Linked DNA regions of Thiocystis violascens DSM 198. The main gene of each other region encodes a partner of the protein of the gene in region 2 in a complex. Links are inferred from orthologs where the notes say so. Each region holds a gene or a part of one and is shown on either strand. Other genes may lie near its edges.

What was found. The genes of interacting proteins can lie anywhere in the genome.
Region 1: the proteins of secA (region 2) and secY are in contact, whole or in part, in a crystal structure (PDB 3DIN), measured with the Thermotoga maritima proteins. The link is inferred for Thiocystis violascens DSM 198 from one-to-one orthologs. Residues at the interface, in WP_004082002.1 of Thermotoga maritima: Glu261, Ala262, Arg263, Lys300, Ala301, Arg302, Thr303, Ile304, Ile305, Leu323, Tyr324, Asp325, Pro326, Val329, Ser330, Tyr333, Ile336, Lys340, Phe345, Val349, Glu363, Phe364, Tyr374, Ser375, Gly376, Gly377, Glu393, Ile395, Thr482, Ser483; in WP_004081795.1 of Thermotoga maritima: Glu108, Gly109, Glu110, Glu111, Ala236, Glu237, Arg238, Arg239, Ile240, Thr241, Ile242, Gln243, Tyr244, Ala245, Arg246, Arg247, Val248, Thr249, Gly250, Arg251, Arg252, Val253, Tyr254, Gly256, Ala257, Ser258, Thr259, Tyr260, Leu261, Pro262.

What each region holds. Positions count from the first base shown.
Region 1 is NC_018012.1:4,578,905-4,583,719, reverse strand. What follows is about bases 612-3,575. They hold secY (preprotein translocase subunit SecY), read right to left. Parts: upstream 2,788-3,575; coding sequence 1,435-2,787; downstream 612-1,434. Other genes in these bases: rpsE (30S ribosomal protein S5), read right to left, coding at 3,438-3,575; rpmD (50S ribosomal protein L30), read right to left, coding at 3,228-3,434; rplO (50S ribosomal protein L15), read right to left, coding at 2,807-3,241; rpmJ (50S ribosomal protein L36), read right to left, coding at 1,294-1,407; rpsM (30S ribosomal protein S13), read right to left, coding at 853-1,209. Outside these bases: rpsD (30S ribosomal protein S4), read right to left, coding at 1-398; more of rpsK, read right to left, coding at 425-611; more of rpsE, read right to left, coding at 3,576-3,944; rplR (50S ribosomal protein L18), read right to left, coding at 3,955-4,311; rplF (50S ribosomal protein L6), read right to left, coding at 4,325-4,815. UniProt on the Escherichia coli protein: The central subunit of the protein translocation channel SecYEG. Consists of two halves formed by TMs 1-5 and 6-10.
Region 2 is NC_018012.1:2,520,498-2,529,030, forward strand. Bases 2,537-5,908 are described here. They hold secA (preprotein translocase subunit SecA), read right to left. Parts: upstream 5,569-5,908; coding sequence 2,737-5,568; downstream 2,537-2,736. Other genes in these bases: argJ (bifunctional glutamate N-acetyltransferase/amino-acid acetyltransferase ArgJ), read right to left, coding at 2,537-2,732; THIVI_RS11170 (M23 family metallopeptidase), read right to left, coding at 5,671-5,908. In the rest of the region: THIVI_RS11150 (transglutaminase-like domain-containing protein), read right to left, coding at 1-373; THIVI_RS11155 (Nudix family hydrolase), read right to left, coding at 432-1,463; more of argJ, read right to left, coding at 1,521-2,536; more of THIVI_RS11170, read right to left, coding at 5,909-6,615; THIVI_RS11175 (DciA family protein), read left to right, coding at 6,723-7,184; lpxC (UDP-3-O-acyl-N-acetylglucosamine deacetylase), read right to left, coding at 7,181-8,092; cell division protein FtsZ, read right to left, coding at 8,334-8,533. UniProt on the Escherichia coli protein: Required for protein export, interacts with the SecYEG preprotein conducting channel.

The DNA.
Region 1 (4,815 bases), 2.1 Mb from region 2 along the record:
GCGACATTCACGATGCGCCCGTTGACCAGAATGCTTTTGTGACTCACCAGTTGGCGAGCCTCAGCACGGGTTGAGCCAAAGCCCATCCGAAACACCACATTGTCGAGTCGACGCTCCAAGAGTTGCAGCAGGTTTTCGCCTGTCGCACCCTTGGCTTGAGCCGCCTTCTTGTAATAATTACGAAACTGCTTTTCCAGCAAGCCATAGATTCGGCGCACTTTCTGCTTTTCGCGCAACTGCACACCATAATCGGAAAGCCGGCGCCGACGGTCGGTGGTCTGACCTGGCTGTTTTTCCAGATTGCACTTGGTATCCAAAGCGCGTGCGCGGCTCTTCAGCGATAGATCCGTACCTTCGCGCCGCGCCAGTTTGCAGGTTGGGCCTGTGTAACGTGCCATGTTTCTTCCTGTTGAACTGTCAGACGTCAGACGCGCCGCTTTTTGGGCGGACGGCAGCCGTTATGAGGGATCGGCGTCACGTCGGTGATACTCGTGATCTTGAAGCCGGCGTTATTCAGCGCTCGCACGGCGGACTCGCGTCCCGGCCCTGGTCCCTTGACATTGACATCAAGGTTGCGGAGCCCGTATTCCTTCGCCGCCTGACCTGCCTTATCCGCCGCGATCTGCGCGGCAAAAGGGGTGCTTTTGCGAGAGCCACGAAAACCGGAGCCACCGGACGTTGCCCAAGAAAGGGTATTGCCCTGGCGGTCGGTGATCGTAATAATCGTGTTATTGAAAGAGGCGTGAACGTGGGCGACCCCGTCCGCGACCTGCTTCTTGATCTTCTTTTTCGTGTTGCGAATCGGTTTAGCCATTCGTCATTATCCAGTCTTTCTGCGGCGATCAAGCGCGATTAGCGTTTGATCGGACGGCGCGGTCCCTTGCGGGTCCGAGCATTGGTACGGGTACGCTGACCACGCAGCGGCAAACCACGGCGATGACGGATACCGCGATAGCAGCCCAAATCCATCAGCCGCTTAATGCTCATGGAGACTTCGCGGCGCAGGTCGCCCTCAACCGTGAACTTGGCGACCTCATTACGCAGCCGATCAACTTCTTCTTCAGTCAGCTTCTGCATCTTGGTTTCACGCGGGATGCCTGCCGCGTCGCATATTTTGCCCGCACTCGTGCGGCCAATGCCATAAATCGCGGTCAACGCGATCACGGCATGCTTTTTGTCTGGGATGTTGACGCCGGCGATACGGGCCATATGGACGAACCCCTTATTCCTAATAGCTCAGCGGGTAAACCGCGCAGTATATCAAACGTTTCTGTAAGGTCAACCGATCAATGGCTAACCCTGTCGTTGTTTGTGGCGAGGGTCCGCGCAAATCACGCGCACAACACCGTTCCGACGGATAATTTTGCAGTTTCTGCACAACTTTTTGACCGATGCACGCACTTTCATTGTTAACTCCTAAATCTTGAGCGCCTGTTAGCGCAACATGCCTGCGCCAGGCGACTTCAGGTTGGCCTTTTTCATCAGGCCTTCATATTGATGCGACATCAAATGCGCCTGAACCTGCGCCATGAAATCCATGACCACGACAACCACGATGAGCAACGATGTGCCACCAAAATAGAAAGGTACGTTGTAGCCCACGATCAAAAACTCCGGCAGCAGACAGACCGTCGTGATGTAAATGGCACCCGCCGCAGTCAGTCGGGTCATGACGCTATCAATATAACGCGCTGTCTGCTCCCCTGGACGAATACCGGGGATAAAGGCGCCAGAGCGTTTGAGGTTATCCGCCGTCTCCTTCGGGTTGAACACCAGCGCGGTGTAGAAAAAGCAGAAGAAGACAATGGCGACCGTATAGAACACAACGTAAAGCGGCTCGCCCGGCGCCAACTTAGACGTGATATTCGCGATCCAGCGAAGATTCTCGTTAGCCCCGAAAAACTGCCCGAGAGTCCCTGGAAACAGGAGAATGCTCGATGCGAAAATCGGCGGAATGACACCGGCCATATTGAGCTTCAGCGGCAGATGCGTACTCTGCGCCTGCATCATTTTCCGGCCCTGCTGCCGGCGCGCATAATTCACGGTGATCCGCCGCTGTCCACGCTCGACAAAGACCACGAACGCGGTCACGGCCAGCGCCATCGCGAACAGCGCCAGCACGGCCAGCGAATTCATTTCGCCGGTGCGCGCCAATTCCAGGGTTCCTCCCAGGGCGGCTGGCAGGCCAGCGACAATCCCCGCGAAAATGATCATGGAGATGCCGTTACCGATTCCGCGCTCGGTGATCTGTTCGCCGAGCCACATCAGAAACATGGTCCCGGTGACCAGCGAAACGGCAGCGGTAAAGACGAAACCGATACCCCCATGCACCACCAGCGCCGAACCGCCCGCGGTCTGTCCCTGCAACGCCATCGAGATACCGATCGCCTGGAAGGTCGCCAGAAAAACCGTTCCATAGCGCGTGTACTGGGTGATTTTGCGCCGCCCTGACTCGCCTTCTTTCTTCAGCTGTTCGAGTTGCGGTACCACCGAGGTCATCAACTGGATGATGATCGACGCCGAGATGTAAGGCATGACGCCAAGCGCGAACAAACTCGCACGCTCCAGGGCGCCACCCGAGAACATGTTGAACATGTCCAGGATCGAGCCCTGATTCTGGTCGAACAGGATGGCGAGTGCCTCGGGATTGACTCCCGGAACCGGTACGAAAGTACCGATACGGTAGACGAGCAAAGCTCCTAACAGGAACAGCAGACGGCGCTTCAACTCCGTCAACTGCCCCATTCCGCCAAGCGATTTACCCATTGATCCGACGTTCTTAGCCATCCGAATTCGCGCCTGTTGGTTAGTCTTCGACCTTGCCGCCGGCCGCTTCGATGGCGACGCGCGCCCCCTTGGTCACACCGATGCCACGGATCGTAAAGGCGCGGGAGACCTCTCCGGAGGCGATGATCTTAGCCGTCTTGATGGAGCGATTCACAACTCCCGCCGCCATCAGGGAAGCCAGATCGACCACATCGCCTTCGATACGATGAAGTTCGGTCAGGCGCACTTCCGCGCTGACCAGCGATGCGCGCGAGCGAAAACCGACCTTCGGCAAACGCCGCTGAAGCGGCATCTGACCGCCCTCGAAGCCAACCTTATGATAGCCGCCCTTACGGGATTTCTGCCCTTTGTGGCCACGTCCGCAGGTCTTGCCCAGCCCGCTGCCGATACCGCGTCCGACGCGCTTGGCGGAAGGCCGGCTGCCCTCGTCGGGCTTGAGATCATTGAGCCGCATGGTGAGACTCCTCCACGACCTTGACCATGTAATACACGGCGTTGACCATCCCGCGGGTGCAGGGCGTGTCCTCGACCTCGACGACCTGATGCATCCGCCGCAGGCCCAGACCGCGCACGCAGGCCTTATGTTTTTCAAGGCGTCCGCTGGTGCTGCGCACCAGTTTCACCTTCATCATTTTTTTGTCAGACATCGCTTACCCCAGGATCTGTTCGACGGTCTTACCGCGCTTGGCAGCGATGGTTTCCGCGTCATTCATGGTACGCAGCCCCTGAACCGTCGCACGCACGACGTTGATCGGATTGTTGGTACCGATGCACTTGGCGAGGACATTCTGCACGCCGAGCACCTCGAACACCGCGCGCATCGCGCCGCCGGCAATGATCCCGGTACCGTCGGAAGCCGGCTGCATGAAGACCTTCGCGGCGCCATGCTCGCCCTGCAGCGGATACTGAAGGGTGGTGCCATTCAGCTTGACTTCGATCATGTTCTTGCGGGCACTTTCCATCGCCTTCTGGATCGCGATCGGCACTTCGCGCGCCTTGCCGCGACCGAAGCCGACCCGGCCCTTGCCATCGCCCACGACCGTTAAGGCCGCGAAACCGAATTGCCGTCCGCCCTTGACGACCTTGGCGACGCGGTTGACCGCCACCAGTTTTTCCAGAAGGTCATCGCCTTCCGGCTTGGGATTGAAGTTCGCCATGTTCGAGTCCTCAGAATTTCAGTCCGTGCTCACGCGCCGCGTCGGCAAGCGCCTTGAGACGGCCGTGATAACGGAAGCCGGAACGGTCGAACGCGACCCTTTCCACGCCGGCGGACAAGGCACGTTCAGCAATCGCCTTACCGATGACGGTTGCCGCCACAATGTTTGCCTTGTTGCCCTCGATCGACTGGCGGATGTCTTTATCCAGCGTGGATGCGCTGGCGACCACCTTGTCGCCCGTCGGGGCAATGATTTGGGCGTAGGTATGCCGGGGCGTGCGATAGACGCACAACCGAAATTCGCCCATTTCCCGAATCTTGGCGCGTGCCCGCGTCGCACGGCGCAGACGAGCCTGTTTTTTATCCATGACGTGAGACCCCTTATTTCTTCTTGGCTTCCTTACGCAGGACATTCTCGTCCGCGTAACGAACACCCTTGCCCTTGTAAGGCTCCGGCGGACGGAACCCCCGGATTTCCGAGGCGACCTGACCGACGCGTTGTTTATCGGCACCCATGACAACGACTTCGGTCTGACTCGGGGTCTCGATGGTGATGCCTGCAGGCACCGGATAATCGATCGGATGCGAAAAACCAAGGGCCAGATTCAGCACATCGCCCTTGGCCGCGGCGCGATAGCCGACACCCACCAGCGTGAGCTTGCGCGTGAAACCGGCGCTACAGCCCACCACCATGTTGTTGATCAGCGCGCGGGTGGTTCCGGCCATGGCCCAGGCGTTTGCCTGACCCTCGGCTGGAGCCACCTTGAGTTCATTCGCGTCCTGACTGACGACAACGGTCGGATGGACGCTCCACTCAAGGCTGCCCTTGGCACCCTTGACCTTGACATCCTGACCGACGATCTCGACGGTGA
Region 2 (8,533 bases):
CGAACAGCGACCAGGCCATCTCGGAGAGACGGTCGGTCTCGCAATAGCGGCTCCCCTGCAGGTAGACCAGGGTCTCGCTGGGCAGCGCCTCCACCGCGAGCTGCGCGGCGTCGGGATCCGTCGCATCGGGTTGCCCCGAGTCATTGATCACCGCATCGGTGGTGAGACGGATCTCGCCCGGCGGGGCGACCAAACGGCTGCACCAGTTACCGAAACCGTCGCGATAGGCGGTGATCGGCACCGCCGGCTGGGTGACGAGATGATCGGGAACGACCAGGTCCGAGACCCGGCTGTAATGAACGTTCAGGGTCAGAATCATGGGCGTACGTTGCGGGCACGCATAGACCAACTCGTAGCCGAAACGAATCTGCATTGGTCGACTCCTGGTGTTGAACGGCGAACCTGAACGGCGCCGTTGAATCAGAACGGCATCAAGCGTCCGGCCACAGCCCCCGGATCGCGGCGATCCCCTGCGCGCCGTGTTCGATGGCGTCTTGGAGAGACGTCGGACCCAAACCACCCAGTGCGTAGACCGGCAAGGGGATCGGTTCGACGAGGTCGGCGAAGCCCTGCCAGCCGAGCGGAAGGGCGTCCGGATGGGTCGCGGTCGGCTTCACTGGAGAGAGTAGAGCATAATCGAGGCCAAGTCGCGCGGCCTGTTCCAGTTGCGCGGTATCGTGGCAGGAAGCACCGATCAGTTCATGCGACCGACCGGGTCGCGCGGTCAGGTTCATGAGCGTCCGGGCCGACAGGTGCAGTCCGTGACGAGGGACATCGGAGACCTGTCGCGGCTCCCGATTGAGCAGCAGACGTGCCCGGCGCGTGTCGCAGACCGCATAAACCGCGCTGGCAAGGCGACGATAAGCCTGATCGTCCAGGTCATGCGCGCGCAGTTGGACCAGCCGGATGCCCTGATCGAGTGCATGCCCGACACGTTCCAGGAATTCATCCGTCCGCCGGGGATCGCCCCCGGTAATCATGAACAGAGACGGCAATCGCAGCGCATTGATGATGGGTCGGTCGGCCGCCGGAAAGACATCGGGATCCATGGCCTCCGGTTCCAGCCAGTCGAGTGGCTGCCCCTCGCGCCCCTCGGGAGTTCCCGAGTAAACCTCCACCCGACGCACATCGAGCAGGACATGGCGACCTGCCCCTACTTCGGCTTCGCTCAGCACGATGAGCGGAGTCGAGGGGTCGGCATAATGATGATGTACCCGGATCAGCGGCCGACTGGACCGAACCTGGATGCCTAGCTCTTCAGCCAACTCGCGGGACAACCCCTGCTCGAGCGACTCCCCAGGCTCCAGCTTCCCGCCCGGAAATTCCCAGAGTCCGCCTTGATGGACGTGATCCGGACGCCTGGTCACCAGAATGCGGCCAGCATCGTCCGCGATGACGCCCACCATCACATGGACCAAGCCCTGATTAAACCCTATCCGGTCTGGCATGCGTTGCTCGTGCATCGGCTCAACCTTGCCTGAGTCAGTCAGCGTCTGCATGGACACAGTGCCAGACGCGATTTAACTCCGGTACTCGGCATTGATGCGGACATAGTCATAGGAGAAGTCGCAGGTCAGCACCCGCGCCTGGGCGTCGCCCCGACCCAGCGCCACGCGGATCAGGATCTCGGGTTCGGCCATGACGGCGGCTCCCGCCTGCTCGGTGTAGTCCGGCGCGCGTCCGCCGTCCGCGACGATCAGCACCTCGCCCAAAGAGATCCGCACCCGTTCGATGTCGAGATCCTGGAGACCGGCGCGCCCGACCGCGGCCAGAATCCGCCCCCAGTTCGGGTCGGAGGCGAAGAGCGCGGTCTTGACCAGCGGCGAATGGGCGATGGTATCGGCGACCCGCCGTGCCTCGTCCGTATCGGCGGCCTGCTCGACCGCGACAGTGACCAGTTTGGTGGCACCCTCGCCATCGCGCACGATGGCCGTGGCCAGATCCAGACAGACCGCGCTGACGGCGGCCTGCAGCGCCGCGAAGTCCGGCGTGCCGACATCCTCGATCATGGGATTGCCGAGTCCGCCGGTGGCGATCAGGACGCAGGAATCGTTGGTCGAGGTGTCGCCATCGATGGTGATGGCGTTGAACGACGGCGCTACCGCTGTCTGGAGACAGGCTTGCAGGAGCGCCGGCGCGACGGCGGCATCGGTGGCAATGAAGGCGAGCATGGTCGCCATGTCCGGGCGAATCATCCCAGCCCCCTTGGCGATCCCGGTCACGGTGGCGGTCTGGCCGTTCAACGCGAACTGGCGCGACACCAGCTTGGGCACCGTGTCGGTGGTCATGATGGCGCGCGCGACGGACGGCCAGCCCGCCGGATCGAGCCGCGTCAGGAGATCGGGCAGGGCCGCCGCGAGACGTTCCACGGGCAGGTGCTCGCCGATCACGCCGGTCGAAAAGGGCAGAACCTCCTCGGGCTGGCAGCCGGCCCGTGCGGCCAGCGCCGCGCAGGAGGCGCGCGCATCCTCCAGTCCGCGCCGTCCGGTGCCGGCGTTGGCATTCCCGGAGTTGATGAGGAGATAACGCGGCGCGATGCGGTCCAGATGACCCCGTGCCAGAGTGACCGGCGCCGCCCGGAAGGCGTTACGGGTAAAGACCGCCGCGCAGGCGCTGCCCGCTGGAAGCTCGAACACCGCCAGGTCATCGCGTCCCGGATAGCGAATGCCGGCCGCGCCGGACGCCAGTCGCAGACCGGCGACGGGGCGAAAGGAAGGCTCCGATGGCGTCATCGCGTTAGCTCGCCTTCCCGTGGCACTGTTTGTATTTTTTACCGGATCCGCAGGGACAGGGCTCGTTGCGGCCCACTTTGCGGCCTTCGCGCACAAAGGGCTGATGTTCCGGTTCGCCGGATCCTGGAGGCGCTTCCGTGTCATCGGAATCGCCGCCGCCGAACCCCTCGAACACCTCATGCTTGAACTCGAATGCCTTGTCCGGGACCGGACTTGGGGCGAACGCCGCGGGCGGCGGACCGGACGCGCCATCGGGTGCCTGAACCTGGAGCTTGGCGAGGGTGATCACGACATCCTGCTTGATGCTGTCGAGCATTGCCGAGAACATCTGGAACGCCTCGCGCTTGTATTCCTGCTTGGGGTTCTTCTGGGCATAGCCGCGCAGATGAATCCCTTGACGCAGATAGTCCATGGCGGCGAGATGATCCTTCCACTGGCTGTCCAGGGTTTGCAGCATCACGGCCTTTTCGATCTGACGCATGTTCGGCGACCCGATGAGCGCTTCCCGGTCCTCGTAACGTTTAACCAGAGTGTCATGGATACGCCGGCGCAGACTCTCTTCGTGCAGATCGTGATCCTCGTCCAGCCATTGCTGAAGCGGCCAATCGCCACCGAAGTGTTGAACCAGCACCTCGCCGAGTCCGGCGACATCCCATTGCTCCTCCAGGCTCTCAGGCGGAATGTGCGAATCGATCAGTGCCTTGAGCGTATCCTCGCGCATGGCGGTGACGGTGTCGGAGATATCGACGCTATCCATCAGATCGCGCCGCTGGCCGTAGATCACCTTGCGCTGATCATTGGCCACGTCGTCGTATTCGAGCAGTTGTTTGCGGATGTCGAAGTTGCGCCCTTCCACCTTGCGCTGGGCGTTCTCGATGGCCTTGGTCACCCAGGGGTGCTCGATCGCCTCGCCCTTCTGCATGCCGAGCCGCTGCATCATCTTGCCGACTCGCTCGGAGGCGAAGATGCGCATCAGGTTGTCTTCGAGCGACAGATAGAAGCGCGAGGAACCAGGATCGCCCTGACGCCCGGAGCGTCCGCGTAACTGGTTGTCGATACGGCGCGATTCGTGGCGCTCGGTGCCGACGACGTGCAGACCGCCGGCGGCGACGACCTCGGCGTGACGCAGTTTCCAGGCGGCACGGATAGCGTCGCGGTCGGCGTCGGGGCCGGCCTCTTCCAGTTCGGCCTCCAGATTGCCGCCGAGCACGATGTCGGTGCCGCGCCCCGCCATGTTAGTGGCGATGGTGACAGCGCCCGGACGGCCGGCCTGCGCGATGATACCGGCCTCGCGTTCGTGCTGTTTGGCGTTCAGTACCTCATGGGGGATCTTTTCCTCGATCAGGAGGCGGTCGATGAGTTCGGAGGTCTCGATCGAGGCGGTGCCGACCAGCGCCGGCTGGCCGCGCTTCACGCAATCCTGGATGTCGGCGATGATCGCCTGATATTTTTCGTCCTGGGTCAGATAGACCAGATCGCCGCGATCCTCGCGGATCATCGGCTGGTTGGTGGGAATGACGACCACTTCCAGGCCATAGATCTGCTGGAACTCGAAGGCCTCGGTATCGGCGGTGCCGGTCATGCCCGAGAGCTTGGGATAGAGCCGGAACAGATTCTGGAAGGTGATCGAGGCCATGGTCTGATTTTCGGACTGGATGGCGACCCCTTCCTTGGCCTCCACCGCCTGATGCAGACCCTCGGACCAGCGCCGGCCGGGCATGGTGCGGCCGGTGAATTCGTCGACGATGATCACCTGACCGTCGCGCACGATGTATTCGACGTTCTTCTGGAAGAGCGCGTGGGCGCGCAACGCGGCATAGACATGGTGCATGAGCACGATGTTGCTCGGATCATAGAGCCCATCGCCCTCGTCGAGCAGGCCGATCTCGACCAGCATCTGTTCGACATGCTCGTGGCCTTCCTCGCTGAGGTAGACCTGGCGCAGCTTCTCGTCGACCGAGTAATCGCCGGGGCCGAAATCGGGCTTGCCTTCCTCGTTCGTGATGGGGGGCTGGCGGGTCAGTCGGGGGATGAGTCCGTCGATCTTCTTGTAAAGGTCGGTGCTGCCCTCGGAGGGACCGGAGATGATGAGCGGGGTGCGCGCCTCATCGATCAGGATGGAATCGACCTCGTCGACGATGGCGTAAAACGGATCGCGCTGGGACCGTTGCTCGGCGGTGAACGCCATGTTGTCGCGCAGATAATCGAAGCCGAATTCGTTGTTGGTGCCGTAGGTGATATCGGCGGCGTAGGTCTCGCGACGGGTCGCGGGCCGCAGATGACGATACCCCTGACCGGCGGGCGGCTCGTAATCCGGATCGAACCGATATGAGGCCATATCGGGCCCCAGGCCGCCGGAGGAATTGATGACGCCGACGGTCAAGCCCAGAAAGTGATAGATACGTCCCATCCAGGAGGCATCGCGGCGCGCCAGATAATCGTTGACGGTCACGACATGGACGCCCTTGCCGGGCAGTGCGTTGAGATAGGCGGCCAGGGTAGCGACCAGGGTCTTGCCCTCGCCGGTGCGCATCTCGGCGATCTTGCCGTCGTGCAAGACCATGCCGCCGACCATCTGCACGTCGAAATGACGCATCTGGAGCACGCGCTTGCCGGCCTCGCGGACCACGGCGAATGCCTCGGGGAGCAGGCTGTCGAGATCGGTGCCGGCGGCGAGCCGTTGACGGAATTCGGCGGTTTTCGCGGCAAGCGCCTGATCCGACAATTGCGCGATCCCGGGCTCCAGGGCGTTGATCCGCACCACGGATTTCATCAATGTCTTGACGAGCCGATCATTGCGGCTCCCGAAGATCTTTTTGAACAGTCGAGTAACCATCGGATGAATTTAAGACCTGCCGAATAAATCGGCGAATGATACCGGAATTCGATGACCGCAAGTGCGAACATCGACCTGCCTGACTCTACCTCGCAACCGGAATCAACCTGGAGAGCGGTCGGTGGTGCGTACCGGAGCGCCACCCAGCGTACTCCGGCCATTCAAATACGGCATGGGATTGACGACCTTGCCGTCTTTGTGTACCTCGAAGTGAACATGCGGACCCGTGGCCGTACCGGTTGCCCCGACCGAGGCGATCGACTGTCCCCGACGAACCCTCTGTCCTTCCTTGACCAGGTTCGCGGTATTGTGGGCATAACGGGTGAGCAGGCCATCCGGGTGACGGATGTCGACCACCCGCCCGTAGCCATTTCGACGCCCGCTGAAGGTGACGACACCATCCGCCACCGCAAGGATCGGCGTGCCCCGCGGACAGGCGATGTCAACTCCTTCGTGAAAGATACGGACCTTTTTGACGGGATGAATCCGGAAACCGAAGTTGGATGAAACATAACCGGTGCTTACCGGCCAGCTTGACGGAAGCGCGCGCGCGGTCAAATCCTTGTTCACGAGGACATCTTCGAGCACGTCGAGTTTGCGCTGACGATCCTGAATCATCCCGGCAACGCCGCTCAACTCGCTGGCGATTTCCTTGATCGTGTAATCGCGGACTGGCCCCAATTCCGGACCGCCCTGGGGGGGCGGGTTTGCAAAATCGAATTCCTCGGGATCGAGCCCGGACATTCCGACCAGCCTTTCTCCCAGCGCATTCAGCCTCAGCAACTCGGCCTGCATGTCGCCCAGACGAGAGGCGATTGCACCGACTGTCTGGCGCGCACGGGAAGGCGAAGACTCTGCTGTATTCGTCGGTGGAAATGCGGAGGCGAATGCCGGGGCGGATCGAGGAGGATCGGCGGAGGGAAGACGATTGGCGTATTGTCCGATCAACCATCCCAACCCAGCGCCCGCGCAGACAAAGGATAAAATAGCCAAAAGCACGACAACGGCCTGTCCGCGAGCGTTTTTTCTTCGATCGTGGTGGTACATCGTTTCTCTCTGCTTCAGGTCTTCAAGGAACAATGCTCGTCAATGGCTCGCCAATCGGCCAGTCAGATCACGTCTGCCGATGCGCGGCCGACACGAACACAACACCAATGAACATCACACTTTTTCATATCCGCGATCTGTTGCAAAACAACAGCTCCGCGCGCGATCTGCTCGAACGGCGAGCAAGGGAGATTGCGCTGCTTGAATACGTGCGCTCCCGATTGCCTGAACCGATGCAAGCGCACTGCCTGGATGTCGGTGTCGAGGGAACGCGGTTAACGCTCTATTTCGATTCCCCAGCCTGGACGACGCGCGCGCGCTTTCTGGCCGAGGACATCGTTCGCTCGTTAAAAACGCGGGAAATAACCGAAACCCACATTCAAGTCCGCCTGGCTCGCGACGAGACAAGCCGCCCACACCAACCCCGGATGCCGACGCCCAGACTGTCGAGCGGCACAATCAAGCATCTGCTCGAAGCAGCGGACACCATACAGGATCCGGACTTACGGCGCGCGCTGAAGAACCTCGCGAACAGACATGCGCCCCCGGGACATATCGAAGCAGACTAAACAGCCGCAATCGGCTGCGCGTAGCAGATCGGCGCTGTCGCCGAATCCTCGAAGACCACCTCCTCCCAGGCCGCTTCGTCGGCGACCAGCGCGCGCAACAGCGCGTTGTTCAGGGCATGCCCGGATTTGTGCGCGGTGAAGGCGCCGATCAGGGTGTGCCCAAGCAGATAGAGATCGCCAATGGCGTCGAGGATCTTGTGTTTGACGAACTCGTCCTCGAAACGCAACCCTTCCTCGTTCAGGACGCGATACTCATCCACCACGACTGCGTTATCCAGGCTACCGCCCAAGGCCAGGTTATGCTGACGCAACGCTTCGATCTCGCGCAAAAAACCGAAGGTTCGCGCGCGACTCACCTCGCGCACGAAGGACGAGGTGGAGAAATCCACCGTGGCGCGATTCGCGCGGGCGTTGAACGCCGGATGGTCGAAGTCGATCGAAAAATCGACCTTAAATCCATCGTAAGGCGTGAACCGCGCGACCTTATCGCCATCGCGAACCTCGACCTGGCGCTTGATCCGAATGAATCGCTTGGGGCGATTCTGCTCCAGGACGCCCGCCGTCTGAAGTAGAAAGACGAACGGCGCGGCGCTCCCGTCCATGATTGGCACCTCGGCGGCCCCAACGTCCACGCAGGCGTTATCGATCCCCAGCCCCGCAAAAGCGGAGAGCAGATGCTCGACCGTCGAGACTTTCACGTCACCGCTCGCCAGCGTCGTGGACAGACGCGTATCGGTCACATTGAACGGCGTCGCCTTGATTTCCACCGGCCGATCAAGATCCACGCGCCGGAACCGAATACCGGAGTCGGGCGCGGCGGGCCGAAGCGTCAACTCGATTTTTTCGCCCGTATGCAAACCGATCCCGGTCGCACGGATCACATTTTTCAAGGTACGTTGCCTGAGCATCGGTCGGATCTCCCATCGCGGTCCACGGCGGCTGACGGCTTCTTGCTCATGGACAGAAGCGCTTGAACCAACCCTTCCTGTTAGTTCAACCGCTCTTGCCTGCTCGCCATCGCGTTACGCGCTCCACACTGGAGCGCTTTACCGCTAGCTTAGGGTTTTCCCGAACCTATTTCAAGTTTAATGTTGGATGCAACAGAATCCCTTTGTTTTTATTGGCCTTCAACAAGAGGGAAACCCCTGATCAGTCGGCCTGACGACGCAGAAACGCCGGGATGTCCAGATAGTCCATATCCTTTTCGTCAACCGCTTCAGCCACAGCCAATCCACCCGCTTTCCGATAGATCGCCGGGCGACGCTCCATTTCCCGATAGTCCGGCTGACCATCGCTCAAGTCGCCTCCGGAGACCAGTCGAATCGAGGCTTCCCCGCCCGCGCGTTTAT